Regions from separate parts of the Erwinia sp. LJJL01 genome, predicted to be linked through region 2. Evidence: predicted binding sites of a transcription regulator. Region 2 holds the regulator's gene; the other holds the start of a gene.

Region 1 (4,213 bases), 2.2 Mb from region 2:
AGTTCGGTGATCGCCGCACAGTCTTTGGCCGAGCCAGGATAAGGGATTTTCAGCACTTTGGCGCCCAGCTCCAGCGACAGCCTGGTGCCTTCGTAGATCAGCGACGGCACGCGGCTTTTATACGCTTCTTCGCTTTCGTCGGGCAGAGCGTAGGTGAGGAACTCAACCACCAGCAGCAGGTCTTCACGGACGAAGTCCTCTATACAGTGGCGCAGAATATCGAGGTTATGACCGTTGGCGTCCGGGCGATCGGCGCGCAAATAGACCATAATTTTCCCCCCGTTAGCGCCCAGTTCGCGCACGCGGCGGGCGCTGATGCCCTCCACCAGGCGCGAATTGCGGTAGCCTTCCGGCGTGGTGTCAAAGCCGGATGCGTCAAGGCCGATCAGCAGCGCGGTATCGCGGGCAATAATGCCGTCATCAACCAGATCCGGCACCGCGCAGACGGCGTCCACCAGTACGCAAGAGGCCTGGCTGGCAAGATAGCGGGTGATATCGGCTTTAATGCCGCCCAGCTGCTGCTCGGAGATCGCTTTCTGCTGTTCCGGGTCGGCGCTCAGCAGGGTACGCATGGCCCCGCGCTGATCGCAGGCGATCACCAGCATCGCGCCGTTGCTGCCACAAATTTGCTGATAGCCGCGCAGCTCGGAAGTAGACATGTGTGACATAGGGTGGTCCTCACTTAGTACTAGGGTAAAAAAAGCCGTCATCGACGACCAGAAAGTTACCTTTAGCCTGTGTGCACGACCGCGGGCTGATTCCGCTGAATCTCCTGTCCTGTCAGGGGTTTCTGCCACCTGTGCACATTGCAATTTGTCTGGTGTTGCGCAATAATTCTCCAACCGATGAACTGAGTGTAATACATTGCAGAAAGGAATTACAACCTGAAAGAGCCACTTTTACAAGATCCCGCCACCACCCGGGCGATGATGCACATGGTGGCGAAGCTGCACTATCAGTCCGATATGTCGCAGGTTGATATCGCTAAAAAACTGGGCGTTTCCACCGCTACCATCTCGCGTCTACTGACCAAAGCGCGCGCGGCGGGGATCGTGCGGATCGAGGTGATTGAGCTGACGTCCCCCGAGGAGATCACCGCCGATCTCATTGCTCAACTGGGGTTAAAAAGTGCAGCGGTAGTGGAGTCGCCACCCGCAAACGTGCTGAGCGCGCTGAGCGCTCCGCTCGCCTCGCTGCTGCAGCAAGCGGATCTGGTTAGCGGTTCTGTGGTGGGTATCGGCTGGGGGCGGGCAGTGCGTGAAGTCACGCTCTCCGGTCTGCCGCGCCTGCCGGGAGTCATAACCGTGGCGCTGAACGGCGGAATGCAGCAGGCGGCGGCGCATTTTCAGATTAACGAATTTGTGCGCCAGGCCGCAGAACAGATGGGCGGCACACCGCATTTTCTGCATGCGCCCTATATCTCCTCCCCGGTGCTGCGCGATGCGTTTCTTTGCGACCCCGGCGTGCAACAAATTACCTCGCTGTGGGACAAGCTCGACGTGGCGATTGTCGGCGTGGGCCTGACGCATCATGCGCCGCAGCCGATGGAAGCCAGCACCGCCACGCCGGACGAGCAGGCGCTGAGCCACGCCGCTGGCGATGTGCTGCGCCATTATGTTACCGAAGCGGGAGAAGTGCTGGACTGGGAGGGGGAACAGCGGATGATCGCCGCCTCCCCCGATCAGCTGCGCCGCACGCCACTGTGCATTGGCGTGGCCGCCACCCCGGAAAAAGCGGCCGGGATCATCGGCGCCGTGCGTTCCGGCATGATCAACGCGCTGGTCACCGATATTAAAACTGCCCAGGCGATACTCGACCGCCTGGTAAGCGAAACGCTCTGACTCTTGCGGTGTGCCTTTACCTTAAGGGTAGAGGCACTTAACCTCATAAAAATCATCAGTTATTAGAAATATCTTATATCTAAGTTATTCTCATTTCGCTTTTTTAACCTGCCAGTTATTAATAAGAATAATTATCAAACTTATTTAAAAAACAGAACAATTTAGATTGAGCAAGGAATGATTATCACTTACCAATCATAACTTTAGGTAAGCAAATTTAATTTAGCCTTTGCTATATAAAACGGTTTTTATTTGTTCTTAATGCATGCATAATGCGCAGAAATCACCTGTTTGCTTCACCCTAAAAATAAATTAAAGGAGTCACCATGCTGACTAACGAAATGACTGCTCAGTTGAACGATCAGCTGAATCTGGAATTCTATTCTGCCAACCTGTACCTGCAGATGAGCGCATGGTGCAACGACAAAGGTTTTGAGGGCGCGGCTGCTTTTATGCGTGAGCACTCTAATGAGGAGATGCAGCATATGCAGCGTCTGTTCAACTACCTGAGCGACACCGGCGCGATGCCAGTGCTGGGTACGATTGAGGCACCGCCGGTGACCTTTAACTCCCTGCACGAAGTGCTGGAACAGGCCTATCAGCACGAGCAGCTGATCACTGGAAAAATCAACGAGCTGGCGCACGCGGCGATCACCACTCAGGACTATTCGACCTTCAACTTCCTGCAGTGGTATGTGGCTGAGCAGCACGAAGAAGAGAAGCTGTTTAAATCAGTACTGGATAAGCTGGCGCTGGTAGGCAACAGCGGCCAGGCGCTGTTCTTCGTGGATAAAGATTTGCAGAAGCTGAGTGAGCCAGGCGCAGGCGCGCACGGTTAACAAGAGGCAAAGGGCCGATCGAAATGAGGGTTGGCCCCTGAGTTATCCTCAGAAGTGACTGCGGTTGCTAAACGTCGGCTAACCGGTCTGCGCTCAGCCTGAGCACGCCGGAACGGCGACGCTCCCTGCGGGCTTCGGCACGCGGCATCCCTGCCACGTGACGTCCGGCTTATCTCCGTCCGATCTCCTTCCCCGCTATTACCGTGCTCGCAGTGGATCTATCACCGCAACGATAAGGCTCTGGGTGAAAGCAGCCCTGCCCCCTGTTACCCTTTCGGCTTCAACGTCACCCAGTATCCCGGCTGATAGTCGATCGGCAGGAAACGCTGGTGGAACTCGCGGAAGGTGGCATCGGGGTCGATATCCTTGAACAGCTCAGGATGCAGCCACTTTGCCAGCGCCTGAATGGCGACGAACTGGTACGGGCTGTCGTAAAACTGGTGCCAGATAGCGTGCGCGTTGCCGTTGGTTGCCACCGGCAGCGTGCGAAATGCCGGGCGGGCCATCAGCGCCGTCAGCCGCTGGGTGGCTTCGCTGATATTGGCGCCGGGACCCACTCCGACCCAGCCTCCGGCGGTGTTGTAGTTCTTCCAGTTAGCGCCGGTCACCACCACCACATCCGGGCGGGCGGCAATAATCTGCTCCGGATTAAGGGTGCCGAAGGTGCCGGGAATCAGCCCTTTAGCGATATTAATCCCGCCAGCCACTTCGACCATGCGGCCAAAATTCTCATCGCCGAATGACATGCAGCACTCTTCGGTATAGCCACCCGCCCTATCCAGCATCACTTTAGGCCGTGTACCCTGAAAGTTTTTCAGACGATCGGTAACGATGTCGATCTGCTGCTGGCGGAAGGCAATAATCTCCTCCGCCCGCTGCGGCTTGCCTACCAGCTGCCCCATGATGCGGATACTTTTCTCGGCATTCTCAAACGGCTTCTCGCGGAAATCGATAAACACCACCGGAATGCCCAGCTTATTCAGTTTTTCCGTCAGCTGGGATTCATCAGTTGCGGCTTTTGACTCAAGATTCATCAGCACCAGATCCGGCTTCAGCGTCAGCGCCTGCTCAACGTTGAAGGTACCATCTTTCGCGCCGCCAAAAGTTGGCAGCCGGGTAATAGACGGGTATTTTTTCGCGTAGACCTGGTAGCTGTCAAAGTCTGCTTTGGGCAGATCGTCACGCCAGCCCACCACGCGCTTGAACGGGGCATCGGTATCAAATGCGGCCAGCAGGTAGATTTGCCGCCCTTCACCCAGGATCACCCGCTGCACTTCGGATTTGATCTCAACTTTACGCCCGCTGACATCTTCCACCACGAACGGCGCGGCCAGCAGACTGGCGGATGAGAGCAACCCGCCAGCAACGATTAATGCTTTACCCCAGAACGTCATAGCCAACCTCATAAAAGAAAATGATTATTATTATCAATATCGCAATTACGTGGCGATGCTACGACGAGCGGCTGATTATTACAAGATGTGTCAGAGAGAAATTTCGGGCAGTGATTATCACGGCGCCCGGCGGCGCCAT
Region 2 (4,213 bases):
CGGAGCAGATTTGAACGCTGTCTACAGTGGTCCCGAAGGGGGGAGGTCCAGGGATGGGCCGAATAATGGATGAAGCCAACGCATCTGCGGCTTGAAGAATGAAGGGTATAAATGATTGTCGTCATCACTTTCGCTGGGGTATGATGGCGCGCTAAAATTTGCCGCTGCTGATTCTTCACGCGGCATAACGACCCTGGTCTTCAGAAATTCAGCCTTTCAGTATCACTATCCCTATGGCAAAAGAGAACACGGACCGCACAACGATCGATCTGTTCGCAGATGAACGTCGCCCGGGACGACCTAAAACGAATCCGCTAACGCGTGATGAGCAGCTACGCATCAACAAGCGCAACCAGCTGAAGCGGGATAAAGTGCGCGGCCTGAAGCGCGTTGAGCTGAAAATGAACAGCGACGCGGTTGATACCCTGAACCAGCTGGCAGAAGAGCGCAATATGAGTCGCAGCGAACTGATTGAAGAGATGCTGCTGGAACAGCTGCAGCGTCATCAATCCTGATCGCCTGGCTTAAGCACTCAGCGACAAAACCAGCAGCATTACACGTTTATCCGCTTCCGGCGGTCTGTTATCATTAGCGATATCTGCGAAAAATTCAGCAGTCACCATATCATTAAGATTCAAGAGGTTATTAAACTCATGGCACTCGTCGGCATTTTCTTCGGCAGCGATACAGGCAATACGGAAAACATTGCAAAACAGATCCAGAAACTGCTGGGTAAAGATGTTGCAGAAGTTCGTGATATTGCCAAAAGCAGCAAAGAAGACCTTGAAGCCTTTGATATTCTGCTGCTGGGCATTCCCACCTGGTACTACGGTGAGGCCCAGTGCGACTGGGATGACTTCTTCCCAACGCTGGAAGAGATCGACTTCAACGGTAAGCTGGTCGCGCTGTTTGGCTGCGGCGATCAGGAAGATTACTCTGAATATTTCTGTGATGCGATGGGTACCATTCGCGACATCATTGAACCGAACGGGGCGATTATCGTTGGTCACTGGCCGACCGAAGGCTATCACTTCGAAGCCTCTAAAGGCCTGGCAGATGACAACAACTTCCTCGGTCTGGCGATTGATGAAGACCGCCAGCCAGAACTCACTAACGAACGCGTTGAAAAGTGGGTAAAACAGATTTTTGATGAACTTCAGCTGAAAGAAATCATCGAAGCCTAACCACAGCGGCTTGATGTGGGAGTTATCTCACATCAAGTCAGTGGTTTTTCCTATAGAAGTAATAGATACATGTTTGTAACTTTCACCTGCAAAACTGTACAATAACCCCATCGGTTACCCGCTTACTCAGCGCCCGTCACACTGTTTGACGACACTTGGTTTACCGAGTGTGATGAGATGAGGGAGAACGAAATGTTAACCCAGCATAATTCGGGCGCGCGCTTCCCAGGATGTAACGACATTAATCCTTACATCCCTCAGCGGTTCAGGCATCCCTTTTAGTTTTCATTTCGAACTATCAGCTCTATACTGAGACGCATTCAGCTTTAGCGTCGACCGATGTTCATGGCTTTTCAGCCACTAAGTGACTAGCAAAGTAACAGGACAATATCCGCATGACTGACAATAACACCGCATTAAAGAAGGCCGGCCTGAAAGTCACGCTTCCCCGACTGAAAATTCTGGAAGTGCTTCAGGAACCAGAGGGCCATCACGTCAGTGCGGAAGACTTGTACAAACGCCTGATTGATATGGGCGAAGAAATTGGTCTGGCCACGGTTTACCGCGTGCTGAACCAGTTTGACGACGCGGGGATCGTTACCCGCCATAACTTTGAAGGCGGTAAATCCGTTTTCGAACTGACCCAGCAGCACCATCACGATCATCTGATCTGCCTGGACTGCGGTAAAGTTATCGAGTTTCGTGATGAATACATCGAGGAGCGCCAGCGTGAAATCGCTAAGCGCCACGGCATCAAACTGAGCAACCACAGCCTCTATCTTTACGGTCACTGTGCTCTGGGCGACTGCCGCGAAGACGAGACTCTGCACGACCAGTAATCTCCATGATTGTGTAAAAACCGCTGCCTGCCAGCGGTTTTTTTATGCCTGCTATTCGCCGAATACCGGCAGCCAGTGACCGTATGAGAGCAGTGATACCAGGGCATTCAGCACGCCAAAGCAGAGCACCAGTACGATGGGCGCAACGCCGCCCCTCACCCGCCAGGCCGCGGTGGCAAAGCGGCGGCGCGACTGCCAGGCGAGCAGCGCGGGCGTGATCACCGCCCAAAGGGTAGCAGCCAACCCGGCATAACCTATCGCCAGTAGAAAGCCGTTGGGCCAGATCAGCGCGGCAGTAAGCGGGAAAATAAAGGTCAGCACGGTGGTCTTCAGGCGCCCTGTGGCAGAGTTATCCAGCTTAAACAGGTCGGCAAGGTAGTCAAAAAAGCCCAGGCTGACGCCGAGGAATGAGCAGGCCACGGCAAAGTTGGAGAAGATATCCAGCAGCAGATTCAGGTACTGACTGTGCAGTACGCCGGACAACGCCGCAACCAGCACATCGATATTCCCCCCCTGTGCGGCAATCGCTTTAAAGTCATGGCGTGGAATATTGCCCATGGTGCCGACGATCCACACCAGGTAAATTGCCAGCGCCAGCAGCGTGCCGTAGACCAGGCAGCGGCTGACGCGCCCGGCGTTTTTACGGTAGTAACTCACCAGCCCGGCAATATTGCCGTGGTAGCCAAATGAGGCCAGGCAGAACGGCACTACCGCCCAGAGATAACGCAGGTAGTGGCCGTCTTCCGCCGCGCTGTCGAGCAGATTCACCGGCTCGATGTGCCACAGCAAGCCGCCAAAAATCATCAGGAATGTGATCACCTTCGCACCGAGAAAGATCAGCGTCATGCGGCTGACCACGGCCGTACCCAGCCAGATAAACAGCGCCACCAGCAGCGCAAACAGCAGCCCGGCGGTGCGGGCAGAGAGATCGACACTCAGCTGGCTCAGGCTGTGCTGAATAATCGCCCCGCTGGCAGAGATATAGGCGTAGGTCAGAATGCCGAGCACAAAAACCACCGACAACCCGTTAACCAGATTCCAGCCGCGCCCTAACAGGTCGCGCGTAACGGTATCGAAGCTGGCGCCCGGCGGATAATGCAGGCTGGCCTCAAGATAGAGCAGCCCGGAAAGCAGCATGCAAAACCAGGTGAGGATCAGCAACAGTGAAGACCAGAGGAACCACGCCCCCGACATGACCACCGGCAGGGAGAACATCCCGGCACCGATAATGGTGCCGCTGATGATTAAGGTCCCCCACAGCGTGGAGGGTAACGGAGCAGCAGAAGCAGGCAGAGCCATGGCAAATCCTTAGCGAGAAACGGTAACAAAACGCACGCGCCGGGATATTCCACTGGCTAAACGGCATTAATGCCGCATAGTCTACACAAAATCACACTCGCGAACTAGTACGGTAACTAGTCGGCAACCATCGTTTCCTGCAAATAGCGCCAGCGTGGTGGGGTTGCGCTACAGTCAATCACCGCCAGCGAGATACGATGAGTATGCACATCCCCCTGCTGCTGCAGCTCATGGTAATGAATCACCACATCCTGCTCTGACTGCGAAATAATTTGGCACTGCTCAATACGAATCTCCACGCCCTGACGTCCGCCAGTCAGGCGGGTAAACAGTGCGGCAACGTCTGCCAGCGCCAGCATTTTTCCACCGGGAGTGACCATGGTGAATTCGGGGGCAAAATGAGCGAGCAGTTCGGGCACTTTACTGCCGTCGCCGTGAAACACTTCGGCGATCAGTTCATGCAGCACAATCACGCTGCGGCTGGCTTGTTCGGCTAATCCAGACATGCAATATCCTTCAGGTGAGATTGTCGATACGTCGCTGATAGCGGTATCCAGCGGACGAAAAAAAGGGCGAATCATCGCCCTCTTATATAGCTGATTACGGCTTATTCGCCCATTTTCGCCCAGGTATCGCGCAGGCCAACGGTGCGGTTAAACACCAGATTGCTGGCGCTGGAATAGACGCTGTCGGCACAGAAGTAACCTTCACGCTCGAACTGGTAAGGTGCAGAAGCTTCAGCCTGCTGCATGCCCGCTTCGACGTAACCGTGACGAATCACCAGGGATTCCGGGTTAACGGTGGTCAGGAAATCTTCTGCTGCGCCCGGGTTTGGCACGCTGAACAGACGGTCATACAGGCGGAACTCCGCAGGCAGGCCGTGAACTGCGG

What was found. Region 2 encodes Fur, which represses iron uptake genes when iron is present. Its sites were predicted from a motif close to ATAATAATGAGAACNACTATCAA; they were not measured.
Region 1: a site for Fur is predicted at 1,957-1,979, ahead of ftnA (non-heme ferritin). Genes of this name have one in related genera too.

Annotation. Positions count from the first base shown of each region.
Region 1 covers NZ_CP178576.1:1,090,959-1,095,171, forward strand. The annotation lists gene ACLI4M_RS05905 (tagatose-bisphosphate aldolase) at 1-668, opposite strand, end outside; gene ACLI4M_RS05910 (sugar-binding transcriptional regulator) at 936-1,841, shown strand; gene ftnA (non-heme ferritin) at 2,168-2,680, shown strand; gene ACLI4M_RS05920 (ABC transporter substrate-binding protein) at 2,947-4,074, opposite strand.
Region 2 covers NZ_CP178576.1:3,290,706-3,294,918, reverse strand. The annotation lists gene ybfE (LexA regulated protein) at 234-515, shown strand; gene fldA (flavodoxin FldA) at 654-1,184, shown strand; gene fur (ferric iron uptake transcriptional regulator) at 1,580-2,023, shown strand; gene mtr (tryptophan permease) at 2,075-3,322, opposite strand; gene ACLI4M_RS16300 (hypothetical protein) at 3,439-3,828, opposite strand; gene glnS (glutamine--tRNA ligase) at 3,930-4,213, opposite strand, start outside.